DNA from 4 places in the Paenibacillus sp. A3M_27_13 genome. Region 2 is predicted to be linked to each of the others. Evidence: predicted binding sites of a transcription regulator. Region 2 holds the regulator's gene; each other region holds the start of a gene.
What was found. Region 2 encodes Rex, which represses fermentation and respiration genes when NADH is low (regulators of the CRP and FNR family bind a similar motif). Its sites were predicted from a motif close to TTGTGAAATATTTCACAA; they were not measured.
Positions count from the first base shown of each region.

Region 1 (4,222 bases), on a different contig from region 2:
GCATAAGCTTTTTCAGTCGTATGTCCTTGGCTCGTTGAGTCTCAATTGTTGGGCTTTTGGTCAAGAAAGTGATACGTAAATGTAAAAAAGAACTTCCGAATCCACATGGTGTGTGGGAATGGAAGTTCTTTTGTGTATTTTGCGTTTTTGATTAATTAGAAGGCACGTTCTTTTTAAGCCAAGTGGATACCTGCGTAGTACGCTGATCTCCATTTTGATCCAACAGTGTCATAAATGCTTTCAGCTTTTGAATGTAGGTACTCTTCGAATCCATATTACGTTGAACGACGAATTGATACCCTTTTTTCGCATTCGGATGAATCTTCCCGGTATCATAATCGAATAATGGCGTATTGTTCGTGCCATAGAAAGTATAGAAGAAGTACAGATCGTGCAATTTTTTTATAGCTTGTGTACGGTTGGAATGAGGATATTGGTTTAAAAATGCCTCCTGTGCCAGCACTCGTCCGGCTAACTGTTGATAGCCGATACGGAGCGCGGCATCCTTGGTAGCCGCCTGTCCGGATTCCATCGCCATGATGTCAATATAGCTGCGGATATCTGTCGTGGTGTGCTTCCCGAAGACTTTATATTTTTCATAGTTGATGACTGGGTAGTACATGCCTTCTGCAGTTTCAAGTTTGTAGCCGGCATCTCTTGTTTGAGTTAGCAACTTTTTCAGGTTCACATCGCTTGAACGGATGATTACATTTGTGAACGAATCACCGGGTTTATAGATTTGATTTATTTTGGTTTGAACAGAGGCCGGGTATAAGGTCTTTGCATAGGAATCCAATTGCTGTTTCTGCGCATTTTCCAGATGAAGCACCATGATGGTAGCTTGAGAGGCTGGAATGGATTGAATATGCTTTTGCAAATAAGTGAATGCCTGAGGTAGCTTGTCGGGTTGGCGTAGTAGCTGCTCGAAGGTCTTGGAGATAAGTTGTACACTTTCTGCCTGAGATGTCGTAGTAGACGTCGCCGCTTTGACTGATGTCGTATATCCCAATCCCATAGTCTGCACTGTGAAAGTTACGGCTGCGAGCATGAGATAGGCTTTGGTAATTTTTTTCATGATATAACCCTCCATTACGTTCTTTGATGTAACTGTAGTGTATAGGGTAAATGTATCGTGAGCATTCCATGTTGTATCCAACTTGTAAACGTTTGGGGGGATGATGAATCCGATAAAAGAGTTCGAGTTAGAAGGAGCTGAAAGACCTCTTGTGAGCATAACAGCACAAAAAAAATAACCATTACCCGGAGGATAACGGTTATTTTGGGATGTTTAAGCTATTTTTCGACTAGGGTCCGCTGGAAAGGTATCTTTATTTTTACGAAACAGTCCACGCAGGAAGGGCAGTACCCAACGGTCAAAGCCAATTCTTCCGGCATTTGCACCAGCAACTACAAGGAAGATTTCAAACAGCAGGTAGATTGCATTGGTGCTTACTGTACCCGAGAACAGGAACGAGAAGTTCATAACCATAGCCATCAAAGCAGCCAGTGTAGTCAATGTACCGAGAAGCAGGCCAACCCCTACCAAGAACTCACCCAATGGGATCAGGACGTTGAACAAACCTACATTCGGCAGGGCAAAGGCTTCGAGGAACGATCCCCACCAGCCTTGTACAGCGGGATGGTCTCCACCTGTTTTAGCAATGGCCCCCGAGATAAATCCGCCTGCATCGAATCCACCTGTCAGCTTTTCAAGTCCGTGGGTCATCCATTCATACCCTAGATAAACCCGTACTACAGTCAGCAACCACATTGCGACTTTGTTCTCACGTAACCAGCTGTTAAACATTCAAACCACTCCTCTTTCTTAATCTATAATGTTGGTTGTATTTCATTTTGTTGGGGATGATCATCTTTGCTACACCTTTATTGTAGTAGGTTCAGTTACAGTTATTTGTGATAAAAATCACAAAGTCTAAATATTTTTTAAATTTTAATGTCTTCAGATAAGTATTCTATAGATTGGTCATGCTTCAATCAAGACAAAAACAGGAAATAAAGCTTATAATGAGAAAAATAACTAAGTGGAGGGATGAACTTGTCCGGGCCCATTTCCCAACGAAATCATTGGTTGCGTGTGATGGCCTCAGCTCTGTTATGCATGACGCTGATGTCTTGTTCTGCTATGTCCAATACGGGTGAATCTGAATCCGTTCCCCAACTGACCAAGCAAGAAACAGAGAAGGAGGCACTTGAACCGCCGAAGGAGCAGTCTATTCCGGCATTTACAGCTCCGCTCACCGGTCTTCCGGTGGAGCAGCCAGTTTTGGAGCGACCGCTCGCTGTCATGATCAACAATGCTCCGGCTGCACGTCCACAGGCAGGACTTAGCCAGGCAGACATGGTATATGAAGTTCTTGCAGAAGGTGGGATTACCCGTCTGGTCGCTTTTTTCCAAAGTCATGGCGGAGATGTAAAGATCGGACCGGTCCGTAGCATTCGACCGTATTTGATTGAGCTGGGCGAAACCTATGGTGCGTTGCCGATACACGCAGGAGGAAGCACAGATGCCTATGCGATTTTACAGCAGCAGCGGAAGGAACATCTGGATGAGATTTCAAATGGAGGGGCTTACTTCTGGCGAAGCAAAGATCGTCGTCCTCCACATAATTTATACACAGACGTGAACAGACTGCGCAAAGGAAGCGATAGTAAAGGGTATGCCAAGCAGACGGACGTTCCAGTATATTCTTACCTCAAATCCGGTGAAACCCCAGTTATGGTGGACGAGACTGCATCATCTTTACAAATTCGGTTTTTGCTTAAAAGCTATCGGGTATCTTATACCTATGATCCAGCGGATCAACAATATAAGCGTTTTGTGAACGAAAAGTCACATGTGGATCAAAATAATAACCAACAGCTCTCAGCAGCCAATGTCATTGTGATGAGCGCTAGACATCGAACGTTGGATGATGTAGGCAGATTAAGTGTTGAGTTGGACGGTAGCGGAGAGGCCATGGTGTTTCGACAAGGACGGTTAATACAGGCTGAGTGGCAACATACACCAGGTGATGCGATTCGTTTTATGAAAAATGGGGTTGAAATCCCGTTAACACCAGGTACATCCTATATACATGTGGTACCTGCAGATACTTCACTAAAGGAACATGTAACCATAGAAGCAAATTAGAAAACGAAATACACCTTTTTAGGGAAAAAATGTCGGATAATGACCTTCCATGTCGGGCAATGTATACGTATATCATTAAATTTGCTTTTACAAACATTACAAAAACATTGATGAGTGTGATAAGATAGCAAAGGTTGTCTATTGCAGTCGAAACAGGTTGCGGATATTTTCGTAAAGGGGTAATCGTTATGAGATTGAAGAAAAAGGATATATTCTTCGAGACGTTGGAAAATATGGCAGATACGATCGTGCAAGCAGCCGATTATTTTGCCCAACATACTTCAAATCTTCAGGATGTAACTTTGTTTACAAATGAAATGAAGAAGTATGAAAATAAGTGTGATGATTACACACACACGATTATTACTGAGCTGAACAAGACCTTCATTACGCCGTTGGAACGCGACGACATCATGGAACTGACAACAACCATGGATGATGTGTTGGACGGTCTTGAAGCGACGGCTTCTCGTTTTTATATGTACAATATTACGGAGCCGGACGAGTATATTGTGCAGTTCGCTGATATTTTGCGTCAATCAGCTTACGAAATTCAGAAAGCTGTGCATTTGCTTTCACAGAAAAAATTGCTGGCCATTCGTGAATACACTATTCGCCTGAATGATTTGGAAAATCAGGGGGATGAATTGTTGCGTATTTGCATTAAAAACCTGTTTGCAACTGTAACTGACCCTATTGAACTGATTAAACGCAAAGAATTGTACGAACGCCTTGAAACGACAACGGATTCATGCGAGGATGTTGCAAATATGCTGGAATCCATCATTATGCGTAACTCGTAAGGGAGTCCTTTTACATGGATACAAGTTTATTGGTATTGGGTATTGTTATTTTTCTTGCTCTTGCATTTGATTTTATTAATGGTTTTCATGATACGGCGAACGCGATTGCAACTTCGGTATCGACCCGTGCATTGACCCCGCGACGTGCGATTATTATGGCTGCGGTCATGAACTTTCTCGGGGCAATATTGTTTACAGGGGTTGCGAAGACCATTGGTGGAAGTGTCGCTGATCCAACCAAGCTTACGAATGGAATTGATATCGTCAT
Region 1 covers NZ_JANAVE010000008.1:47,715-51,936, forward strand. Annotated here, with positions in the region: gene NLX82_RS21895 (dioxygenase family protein) at 1-79, shown strand, start outside; gene NLX82_RS21900 (hypothetical protein) at 152-1,075, opposite strand; gene NLX82_RS21905 (DoxX family membrane protein) at 1,289-1,807, opposite strand; gene NLX82_RS21910 (DUF3048 domain-containing protein) at 2,057-3,151, shown strand; gene NLX82_RS21915 (DUF47 domain-containing protein) at 3,340-3,954, shown strand; gene NLX82_RS21920 (inorganic phosphate transporter) at 3,969-4,222, shown strand, end outside.
Region 1: the regulator Rex is predicted to act here: its motif matches at 1,913-1,930, upstream of NLX82_RS21905 (DoxX family membrane protein).

Region 2 (4,222 bases):
TCAACATTTGCCAATCCTCACACCAGCTCAGTTATTGGGCAAAGTATATTTCACACCCGTCGCTACCCCATCTGAGAAACGATAAAAGGTGTAGTAATGATGACTTCCATCATCGTAAAACAACTGCCACACATATTCGCCATTGAACACACTCGGCTGAAGCCTTACAATTTTTGCACCTGGAAGCTGCTGCTGAATTATTGCCGTCATTTTTTGCTCATCGACTCCGTTCTTCAGCAACTCGGTGTGAACACCGCTATTATCTGCGACAGGTACGTTAGGTTGTCCTTCCACTTTTTGAAAAGGAACCCACACCATTATATTTTCATTCTGTGCATTTTTCCCTTGAACCACCCAATATACCTGATCCCACACAGACTTCCATGTTTGAGTCGTGCTAACCAGACCACCTGATTGCTTGGCCTTAATGATAGCGGCATTTTTCTCAGCCACCTGGTCTTGAGTAACATAGGAATAATACCAGAAAATGCTGACCAGGATCAGTATCACGGCCAAAATGGCGACCGCTATCCATTTTTTCTTATTTTTCAAACCTGTGCTTCCTCTCTAAGGGGATGTGACACCTAAATTAGCGCGACAGCAGCCCTTCAAAGGCGGCTTGTGCCTCATGTTTGATACGTTCCTCGTCCATAGTCAGGCATTCGCCGTTTTTCACAACCTGGCGACCGTCTACCCACACATGAGCCACGTCCTTGGCGCTTGCAGAGTATACCGCATGGGAAATAAGATCTGTACGCGGCAAGAAATGTGCCTGATTCAGATCCAACGCGATAAAGTCAGCCTTGTTGCCTGCTGCCAACGCTCCTACTTCTTTTAAACCAATCGACTTTGCACCGTATTCTGTTGCCAGACGCAGCGCTTCACTTGCAGGAACTGCCGTAGGGTCACCGGATACACCCTTGTGAATAAGTGCCGCCAGACGCATTTCCTCGAACATATCCAGGTTATTATTGCTGGCAGGACCATCCGTTCCGAGAGAAACAGTAACCCCTGCACGCAGCAATTCAGGCACTCTGGCCACACCACTTGCCAGCTTCAAGTTGCTACCAGGATTATGTGAAACCGCTACACCACGTTCAGCCAGTAAAGCTATTTCTTCGTCGTTCAAATGAACGCCATGGGCAACAAGCGAAGGACGGGAGAAAAAGCCAAGCTTATCTAAGTGTGCAACTGGACGCAAACCGTAGTCGCGTACGTTTTGCTCCACTTCGGCGATCGTCTCAGACATGTGCGTATGCAGTGGCAAGTCCAGATCATGCGCAGCTTGTACGAATTTTTCAATAAACGCAGGTGGACATGTGTATGGCGCGTGCGGAGACATCATCGTTGTAATACGCCCGTCTGCTTTACCATGCCAGTTACGCGCAAAAGTCACGGCCTCAGCCAGCTTGATTCGCTGTTCTTCTTCCGAGCAAAGTCCAATTGCTCCACGCATCAGACTTGCACGAATACCTGACTCTTCAGCTACACGAGCCACCTCATCCATATGATCGTACATATCCAGGAAGGTCGTTGTTCCACCTTTCAGCATTTCCAGCACAGACAAGGACGTACCCCAGTACACGTCCGTAGATGTAAACTTGGCTTCCATAGGCCACATTTTCTCCTGAAGCCATACTTGAAGTGCCAAGTCATCTCCATGCCCACGCAGCAGAGACATCGCCGCATGACCATGAGTATTAATCAGACCAGGTAAAAACAATAGCCCCTTACCATCGATCGCTTCCGTCTCTTCCTCACCCGCAGGCAAAGTTTCGCCAATATAAGTAATACGGCTATCCTCCACAATCATAAAACCATGGACTACCCCAGCTTCTGATCCATTTACGGCAAAAGAGCCGTTTTTAATCATCCATTTATTCACTGTCATATTGTGTTTCTTCCTTTCCGTCCTCCAAATAATAAGCGAGGCTAAGCAAATCAGTTGTAAAGTCTGTGGCATGAATCCGAATGTTGGCCGGTGCCTTGAGAGTAGTCGGTGCAAAGTTCAGGATCGCTCCAATTCCGCTCTCAATAAGCCTGTCAGCCACGTGCTGTGCTTCAAAATCAGGTACGGTAATAATCCCGATTCGAATGTTTTTTTCTTTCACAGTCGCTTCCAGTTCATCCATCGGTTGAACGACCAATGTATTGATCTTGGTCCCTACCTTATCCGGAAACGCATCAAATACTGCGACAATCTTCATATTGTCTTTTAAATAAGCGTTATAATTCGAAAGGGCTTGCCCCAGATTACCCGCACCGACCAATACGACATTAATTTGCTGGTCGATTTTCAGGATATGGCGTATTTTCTCAATTAGATAAGAAACATCATAACCGATACCCTTCCGACCAAAATCTCCAAAATAGGCGAGATCTTTACGGATTTGGGCCGGGTTCAAATCTAGCCTCTGTCCCAACTCTTGAGAAGAGACCGTAGCCACCTCCCGTTTGTGAAGTGCATTCAGATAACGTAAATATACGGGTAACCTCCGTACGACAGCCTCTGAAATTTTATCTGATTTCATACTTGCTCCCCCTAATTGTAACGAACATACTTAGTGTCCGTCCGTTATGCCTCTGTCTCCGGGGCGGATTGGAGCCATTCGGCGATGCGGGGCACCATTTGCTCCGATGGCATATGCTCCATTTTTGGTCCCGGTAACGAGTACAAAAAGTGCTTTCCGTAATAGGATTCGATCACACGCGTATCGTAAACGATAACGACCCCGTGGTCACTCGCTGTACGTACTAACCGACCAAATCCCTGTTTGAAGCGAATGACCGCTTGTGGTACAGACAGCTTCATAAATGGATTCTTCTTCTGCTGCTGAAGCAGCTCGCTTTTTGCCTCCAGCAACGGGTGATTCGGCGGTTGAAACGGCAAGCGAACAATGGCCAGACAAGTCAGAGCCTTTCCTGGAATATCGACGCCTTCCCAGAAGCTGCTGGTTCCCAGCAATACAGAAGCTTTGGCTTCCTGAAAACGGCGGGTTAGCTTGCTGCGACTCCCACTGTCCACACCTTGTCCCAGCACAGTAATTTCGCTGGATGCTAAGGCCTCTTTGAGCGGCTCATACACTTGCCGGAGCATCCGATAGGAAGTAAACAGAACGAGCATTCTCCCCCGCGTCGCCTGAGCAGTCGCTCCTAGAGAGCTAACGAGCATATCTACAAAGTGTGCATCTCCTACACTGCCCTTCACGCTTGGGAAATCCCGTGGAATGACCAGCAACACCTGATCCCTGTAATTAAAGGGTGACGGGAGCTGCGAAGTCATCAGCCGCTCTTGATCTGCGGCCTCCTGCAAGCCGAGCTGATCGATCATGTACTGAAACGACTTATCTACCGATAAGGTAGCAGACGTCAGAATAATGCTTCTTTTTTTGTCAAAAAACATTTCTTTCAACTGGCGGCTCACATCGACGGGCACCGCATAAAATTGCAATGATTTACTACGGAATTGCCCACTCGCTTCGAGCCAGTATACGGTTGTTTCATCATCGAGTCGGATAAAAAAGCGCAAATTTTCTCGGATTCCCGCCAAATCCTTGAGCAGACCCGTGATATCTGTAATAAGGCTATCTGCCGCATAATCGTCATGTTCTTCCTTGACGTCCAGCATCAGCTTGTCGCCCTTACGCAAAATTTCGCTCATCGTTACATATAGCTGATTTTCCAAAGCCCCCGCCTGATCCCACTTTGCAGGCTTGGCCGAAGGTTTGAGACGGGAAGAAAACTGTCCTGTTTCACCCGGTGTCGCATCGCTTCGCTCTGGCAACATGCCAAACAGCTTGTCGCTTAGCAGGTCCCAAGTTTCCTTAACCTCTAACACGAGCGGATACATCTGGTCGATGGTTGAAGCCCAATCCGCCGACTTCTCGTGTCCCGATTTTGCCAACTGTTGACGAAGTGAAGGCAGTTGTCCATTCTTGCTGTCTTTGAACAGTCGCGTCAGTGTATGCACGAGTGTGAAATATTTCATATGCATACCTAGGTGCTTACCAGCTACTTCCTCCAGGTGATGGGCTTCATCAATCACCAGATGTTCATAGCTCGGCAACAACTGGTGACTGGCTTTGACGTCTGTGAACAACTTAGAGTGATTCGTAATAACGACATCCGCTATCCCTGCTTCATGGCGTGCACGATGATAATAACATTTGCGGAACCATGGACAAGAACGACCAAGACAGGACTCTGAATCACTCGCCACCGT
Region 2 covers NZ_JANAVE010000001.1:453,552-457,773, forward strand. Annotated here, with positions in the region: gene NLX82_RS02070 (cell wall elongation regulator TseB-like domain-containing protein) at 28-552, opposite strand; gene NLX82_RS02075 (amidohydrolase) at 590-1,891, opposite strand; gene NLX82_RS02080 (redox-sensing transcriptional repressor Rex) at 1,878-2,531, opposite strand; gene dinG (ATP-dependent DNA helicase DinG) at 2,576-4,222, opposite strand, start outside.

Region 3 (4,222 bases), on a different contig from region 2:
TTTGGTGAAGGATATCTTCAGGGGTTATGATTGGAGTAATTTCGTTCGCTGCTTCATAGTCAGCATTCCATAAGTTGGACTGCGTAAGTATGTTGCGACATTGTTCTTTTTCTTCAGGAGAAAAGTCAGGGTAATAATGGGTAAAAGCATCGTCCCATGAGTGAGGAATGCCTGAGAGCACAGACTTGGGATATTTACGGTGATAACGGCTCACGATCCTAATGAATTCCGGTAATACTACAAAGTCAGCGTCGCAGAAGATGATGTATAGCCCTTTTGCACGGCGCAGTCCCAAATTTCGAACGGCAGATCGACCGCGTTGTTCCTGATGTGACACATAGATAAGAGGATAGGATGCTTTGAAGCCTTCGACCATTTCTTTCGTTCCGTCTGTAGAACCGTCATCAGCTACAATGACTTCAAATAGTTGCTTTGGATAGGTTTGTGTCTCAAATGAAGCGAGTGTGAGCAACAATTGCTGGGCTCGATTATAGGTTGGAATGATGACGCTGTAGCGGATAGCCAATATGATCTCCCCCCCACCATTCTTATTAGAAAACGTTTGAACAAGATGAATAATAACAATGTATTCAAGGATTTTAGCCTGGTCTAGTCAAACATCCCTCAAGGTTCGAAACAGGCTTGGTCTTATTACTGATGCTAAGGTGGGGGTTCTGTATTTTCTGCTGTTTTGCAGGTGCGTTCAGTGGTGTTATATATGTGTAATCATGGTATTATGCATAGAGATGTAAAGTAAAAGCGACGGCGCTTCCTATCCGCTGAAAGCCCGCTCAGCAAACAGAAACAAACATGAGATGAAATGGGCAAGTTATGGTAAACTATATAGAGTTATAGAAGACCTGAAAGAGGAGTACTATATGACACAATTTGTCTATAAGCAAATTATTGACGATCTCAAGATGAAAATCTTTGCGGGAAAGTTTGCAGATATGAGATTGCCAGATGAACGTAGTCTTAGTGAGACTTACCAGGTTAGTCGTAGTTCAATTAAACGTGCTCTGACTAAAATGGAGAATGTCGGAATTATTTTCAAAAAACAAGGTTCCGGGACATTTATTAATCCATTATACATAAGAAATGAATCTATCTTTAACTACGAAGGCTCTAATCTAGGGGTCACTGATAATTTTCAAATGCATGGTAAAAAGCCTAAGATCAAAGTATTGAGTTTTGAGGTCATTCCGCCAACAGAAGAATTACAGCGCGATTTGTTCTTGGAGACTCATGATTTTGTTTACAAAATTGTTCGCTTACGTCTGTTTGATGATGATCCTTTTATGATTGAAACGGGCTATATCCCCATTAAAATTGTCCAGAATTTAAATCAGACAATTATCGAGGGGTCCATTTTTAATTATTTGGAAGACTCCCGGAACTTGGCCGTCACCAAATCTTTTTTATCCATTTTTGCAGAACCGTCTCAAGAGAATGATCAAAAGCTGCTACATTTAAATGAAAATGAGCCTGTAGGTATTATGGAAGGTGTGTTCTTTTTAGATAACGGTACGCCATTTGAGTTTTCTCATATGCGATTTCATTACAAATATTTGAAATTTAATACCTTTGTATCGGTTCACTAATGATAAGACTGGAGAATTCTCCGGTCTTTTTTTTATGGTTTTGAAAAAAGGATTGAAGCCTGCAATTACCTCGTTTATTACAAATTTTATTGGTTTATACTTCTATATATTTTAATGTAAGAGCTTTTTTACTGTCTTTTTAATTTATATTTCATAGTATGTTCAAAATTTCACAAAATTGGACCGTATCACTTGTGAAAAAGGTTGAATTAAATTGGCGTAGCGTTATGATGGACATGTAGATGAAATTTCCGGAAATAAATTACAAACAAAACTACTTAGGGAGTGGACACAATGTCATTATCACCCGTGTTAGCAGATTATTCATCTAAAACATATTTGGAAAAACTTGATGCATATTGGCGTGCAACGAACTACATTTCGGTAGGTCAGCTTTATTTAAAAGATAATCCTTTGTTGAGAGAACCTTTAAAAGATTCAGATGTGAAAGTTAAGCCTATTGGACACTGGGGCACAATTCCGGGTCAAAACTTTATTTATGCACATCTAAATCGTGTTATTAATAAATATGATTTGAGCATGCTTTACATTGAAGGTCCTGGTCACGGCGGCCAGGTTATGGTTTCAAATTCTTATCTGGATGGTAGTTACACTGAAATCTATCCACAAATTACGCAAGATATCCCAGGTATGAAGAAATTGTTCAAACAATTCTCTTTCCCTGGCGGTATTGCTTCACACGCTGCTCCTGAAACACCTGGATCTATCCATGAAGGTGGAGAATTAGGCTACTCCCTTTCTCATGGTGTAGGTGCCATTTTGGATAATCCTGATCTAATTTCGGCTGTTGTTATTGGTGATGGCGAAGCTGAAACGGGTCCATTAGCCGCTTCGTGGTTCTCTAACAGATTTATCAATCCCATCACAGATGGTGCAGTGCTACCAATCTTGCACTTGAATGGCTTTAAGATTAGTAACCCAACGATTATGTCTCGTCAATCGAAAGAAGAATTGACCTCATACTTTAAAGGTTTGGGTTGGGAACCGTTCTTTGTTGAAGGTGAAAATCCGGATCACATGCATCCAGAAATGGCGAAAGTATTGGATACGGCCATCGAGAAGATTGAAGCTATTCAAAAGAATGCGCGTGAAAATAATGACCTTACTCGTCCGGCGTGGCCGATGATTGTCTTCCGTTCACCTAAAGGCTGGACGGGTCCAAAGGAATGGGACAACGTGCCGAATGAAAATTCATTCCGTGCCCATCAGGTTCCAATTCCGGTTGATCAAAAGAATATGCAACACGCACCTGCTTTGTTAGAATGGCTGAATAGCTATAGACCAGAGGAATTGTTCGACGAAAACGGTCGTTTAAACTCTGAGCTTGCTGAAATTCTGCCTACAGGCGATAAACGTATGGGAATGAACCCTGTTGCGAATGCGGGTAACCTCATTAAAGACTTGAAATTACCGGATTTCCGTAACTATGCGCTGGATAATTCCGTACCTGGTAAAGTGATTGCGCAAGATATGTCGGTTTTAGGGAAATACGTTAAAGATGTGGTTCTTTTAAATGAAGAAAATCGTAATTTCAGAATCTTCGGACCGGATGAAACGATGTCTAACCGCTTGGCTCCTGTTTTTGAAGTAACCAAACGCCAATGGATGGACCAAATTATTGAACCTAATGATGAATTCTTATCATCCTATGGCCGCGTAATTGATTCTCAATTATCCGAACACCAAGCTGAAGGATTGCTGGAAGGTTATGTATTAACAGGTCGTCATGGTTTCTTTGCAAGTTACGAAGCCTTCCTGCGTGTGGTTGACTCGATGATCACCCAACACTTTAAGTGGCTGCGTAAAGCAACGGATCAAGGATGGCGTGCAGATATCCCATCATTGAATGTCGTAGCAACCTCAACAGTGTTCCAACAGGATCATAATGGGTATACACACCAAGATCCAGGCTTGTTAGGTCATTTGGCTGATAAAAAACCAGAATTTATTCGGGAGTATCTGCCAGCGGATGCCAATTCATTGTTGGCTGTTTTCGACACCATTTTAAATGACCGTCAAAAGATCAATTTGATTGTTTCGTCTAAACACCCACGTCCACAATGGTTTAGTGCTGATGAAGCGAAAGAATTGGTGGACAAAGGGTTGAAGATTATTGATTGGGCAAGTACAGATCAAGGTGGGGAACCTGACCTTGTCATTGCTTCTGCTGGTACAGAGCCAACTATTGAAAGTTTAGCTGCGATTTCCATTTTGCATGAAAAACTGCCTGACTTGAAGATTCGGTACATCAACGTGGTAGATTTGCTGAAACTGAGAAGTCAAAAACTAGACCCGCGTGGATTATCCGACGCCGAGTTTGATCATTTTTTCACAAAAGACAAGCCAGTTGTTTTCGCTTTCCATGGTTACGAAGGTCTGATCAAAGATCTGTTCTTTGATCGTCACAACCATAACTTGCATGTACATGGTTACCGTGAGAATGGCGATATTACGACACCATTTGATATGCGCGTATTGAATCAGATGGATCGCTTCGATCTAGTGAAGGAAGCTGTTCTAAGCTTACCTGACGCTGAGAAGTATACCAACATTGTGGATGAAATGGATGCTACGGTTAAGAAACATCATCAATTCATTCG
Region 3 covers NZ_JANAVE010000009.1:178,977-183,198, reverse strand. Annotated here, with positions in the region: gene NLX82_RS23555 (glycosyltransferase family 2 protein) at 1-526, opposite strand, end outside; gene NLX82_RS23550 (GntR family transcriptional regulator) at 879-1,601, shown strand; gene NLX82_RS23545 (phosphoketolase family protein) at 1,896-4,222, shown strand, end outside.
Region 3: the regulator Rex is predicted to act here: its motif matches at 1,760-1,777, upstream of NLX82_RS23545 (phosphoketolase family protein).

Region 4 (4,222 bases), 160 kb from region 2:
GACTGTATGTGGAGGGAAACTTGCCTGCTCTTACCCAATCTGTGAGCAATTCTATAGGTGTGCCGGTTACGTCACTGAGCTGACGAGTATGAGTAGAAGGATGCTTCCATAGATAGTTAGAACAGCGGTCCAAGAATATATTTTCTTCCTGAATACAAGAACTACACAGGTTTCTAAGGTTTTGACGAAAAACGGAACCGCATTTTGGGCAATTAGAAGTATGTATCTCCATAGAAACCAGTCCTTTGTATCGGAATATAGTGAAATTTTAAAATTTATTAGTTATATATTACTATGACCTTATACCTATATCAATCTTTATTTATGGAATCTCTGATCTTTAAGTGTATGTTGAAATCTGTGTTGACATTACTTTGTTACTTATGTATTATTACTTACATAAAGTTACTTAATGAATAAAATAAACTATTACTGATAAGGGGATCTTTATATGATGCCATCTTTATTTTTGGCCCACGGCTCACCGATGCTTGCTATTGAACAGACGGACTATACTTCATTTTTAGAGCAACTGGGGAAAAGCATTCGCCCTAAAGCGGTTGTTATCTTTACTGCTCATTGGGAAGCGCAAACGTTGACGATCAGTTCGATGGATGACGTGTACGATACCATTTATGATTTTGGCGGTTTCCCACCGGAACTGTACACGGTGAAATATCCAGCACATGGTTCTGTGGAACTGGCCAATAAGCTGGAAAAATTATATGAAGAAAAGGGCATTGACGTACAAACTGACCGGGTGAGGGGACTGGATCATGGATCCTGGACATTGTTGCATCGTATGTATCCTGAGGCAGACATTCCGGTAGTTCAGATCTCAGTAAATCCATATCTTTCGCCCAAAGCACAATATGCCATTGGTGAAGTGCTGCGTGGACTGGGAGAACAAGATATTCTGGTCATTGGCAGTGGAGTGACTGTTCATAATCTGCGTATCGTCAAATGGGGGGAAACGAAAACAGAACCTTGGGCTATAGATTTTGATGATTGGATTATTGAAAAAGTTCAAAGTAGAGATATAGAGGCTTTGGATCACTATGAAAGCGAAGCACCGTATGCTCGCCAGGCCGTACCAAGAGCAGAGCACTTTGTACCGTTGTTTATTGCAATGGGGAGTGGCAATCCTGCAAACAAAGCCAAGGTCATCCATAGAAGCTATGAGATGGGGAATTTAAGTTATCTATGCTTACAGTTTTAAAAAGTGTGTTGCCAGAAGAAGGACTAGTGTTAAAATGCTTCGCAACTGCTTCTGTATAAGTAGAGGAGTGGAAATAAATTAGGGAGTGTTATAAGCTATAATGGCTTATAACACTCCCTTTTAAATAAAAAACGATTTATTATATGCGGCAAATCTCACGAGGGCACAATTCACAATGACATACGCCTTGCAGCATTTCCAAATCCTTGACAACAATCATGCCATTATCATATTCAACTGCATTTTTCTTACGTAGATCACTAAGCATCCGGTTTACGCTTTCCCGAGTCGCACCGATCATATTTGATAAGTCAGTATGAGTAATTTTTTTATGAATCAGGATATGTTCGCCGTGAGGCTCACCATAGGTATTGCATAGACGGATGAGTGTTGAACATAAAGCGCCAGGCTTGCCGTACATCATCAAATCGCGGAACTTAGTCTGAGTAATGCGATGATGCGAACCCATCCATTTCATAAAGTCAATCGCAAAATCACAATGCTGGCAAATAAGTAGCTCCAGATCTGTATGATCGATTACGCCAATATCACTGTCTTCCAGAACCTCAGCAGAAAAGGAATGCTTAGTACCGAAAAATGGATCGGCTTGACCAACAAGATCGCCGCTTTGATACATATATAGAATAAGTTCCTTACCCTCATCCGTTGTTTTGGTTACTTTCACGCGTCCGCGCTTAATATAAAACAGCTTATCCGCTGTATCTCCTTCCCAGAACAGATGCGAGCTTTCTGGCATAACTCGATCTTTCATCATCACTTGCAACCGGTTGAAGCTGGCCTCCGAGAAGCAACAGGTGTTGCCGCGGGCTTCCATTACATTTGTAGGGTTTCTCATCGTCCATTTCCCCTTTGTATCCTATGTTTTTTATCTGCAACTTGATCAATTCAAATTCATTATATACCTGCGCAATGCGTTTTTGGGGCAAGAAGAGGGGGTAAAAGTGGCAGAATTCCAAACTTTGTGATTTAATTCACTTCATAAAATAAAATTTTAAATAGATTGTGAAAAAAATCACAATATATCTTGAAAAGCTGTGTTACGATCAGTGCGTGAACAAGAGATAGTACACGAGATAACAGGAGGATGAGGGAAATGGCTGTTAAAAACGAGGTTATCCAAAAAGAGCAAAGCGCAGAGCAGTATATTCAAACGCTGATTGACCGGGGGAACCGGGCACAGCAAGCTTTCATGAGTATGAATCAGGAACAGATTGACGAAATCGTACAAGCTATGGCACTCGCAGGGATGGATAAACACATGTACCTGGCGAAGTTGGCTGTTGAAGAAACAGGACGCGGTGTGTACGAGGACAAAATCACCAAAAACATGTTTGCAACAGAATATGTCTATCATAGTATCAAAAATGAAAAAACCGTCGGTGTCATTGAAGACAATGATTTTGACAGTTTTCAAAAGATAGCAGAGCCAGTCGGCATTATCATGGGGATCACTCCAGTGACAAACCCGACTTCGACTACGATGTTCAAAGCGTTGATTGCCATTAAAACACGTAACCCAATCATTTTCGGTTTCCATCCATCTGCTCAATCGTGTAGTGCGGAAGCAGCCCGCGTCTTGCTCGAAGCAGCCGTCAAACATGGTGCTCCAGCTGATTGTATTCAATGGATTGAAGCTCCATCGATGGATAAGACAAATTCACTCATGAATCACCCGGATGTGGCTCTGATTCTGGCAACTGGTGGATCAGGCATGGTTAAGGCGGCATATAGCTGCGGTAAACCTGCTCTGGGTGTAGGCCCAGGTAACGTGCCTTGCTTTATTGAAAAAACAGCAGACATCAAGCAGGCCGTGAACGATCTTATCCTCTCTAAATCTTTTGACAACGGTATGATTTGTGCTTCCGAGCAAGCGGTTATTATCGAAGAGCCAATCTTCGAACAAGTGAAAAAATTGATGATCGCTAACGGCTGCTATTTTGTAAATAAAGAAGAAGCAGCTAAGCTCACTCAAGGAGCTATGAATGTCGAGAAATGTGCAGTGAACCCAGCAATCGTCGGGCAGTCTGCTGTGAAAATTGCTGAAATGAGTGGTATCACAGTACCAGCAGGAACTAAAATTTTGGTCGCTGAGATTGAAGGGGTAGGAACAAAATTCCCATTGTCTGCGGAAAAATTGAGTCCTGTATTGGCTTGCTATAAAGTGAAAAATGCGGAACAAGGTATTCAACGCGCTGCTGAAGTCGTGGAATTCGGGGGCATGGGCCACTCGTCCGCTATTCATTCGAACGATGAGGACGTTATCGCTCGCTTCGCAAACCGTCTGCAAACAGGACGTATCATTGTAAATGCACCTTCCACACATGGTGCGATTGGCGACATTTACAACACCAATCTTCCTTCGTTGACACTCGGTTGCGGTTCGTACGGTCGTAACTCGACTTCGTCGAACGTATCGGCAGTCAATTTGATTAATGTGAAAAGGGTGGCGAAACGGACGGTGAATATGCAATGGTTCAAAGTACCTTCCAAAATCTATTTTGAAAAAAATTCGACACAGTATCTTGCTAAAATGCCTGATATCACACGTGTAGCCATTATCACGGACCCTATGATGGTAAAACTGGGATATGTGGATCGTGTTATTCATTATCTGCATCAACGCCAAACACCGGTAGCTATCGAAGTGTTCTCTGAAGTAGAGCCAGATCCATCGACAGTTACGGTAGAACGTGGTACAGAAATGATGAGACGTTTCCAACCGGATTGCATCATCGCACTGGGCGGCGGTTCGCCAATGGATGCGGCTAAAGGCATGTGGATGTTCTATGAATATCCAGATACTGATTTCAATAACTTAAAACAAAAATTCATGGATATCCGTAAACGGATTTACAAGTACCCACGTCTGGGCCAAAAAGCACAATTTGTAGCTATCCCTACAACCTCGGGTACAGGTTCCGAAGTTACATCGTTTGCAGTAATTACGGACAAAAACCTGGGTAACACGAAGTACCCGCTGGC
Region 4 covers NZ_JANAVE010000001.1:615,663-619,884, reverse strand. Annotated here, with positions in the region: gene NLX82_RS02920 (hypothetical protein) at 1-133, opposite strand, end outside; gene NLX82_RS02915 (DODA-type extradiol aromatic ring-opening family dioxygenase) at 452-1,219, shown strand; gene NLX82_RS02910 (Crp/Fnr family transcriptional regulator) at 1,359-2,075, opposite strand; gene adhE (bifunctional acetaldehyde-CoA/alcohol dehydrogenase) at 2,334-4,222, shown strand, end outside.
Region 4: the regulator Rex is predicted to act here: its motif matches at 2,241-2,258, upstream of adhE (bifunctional acetaldehyde-CoA/alcohol dehydrogenase).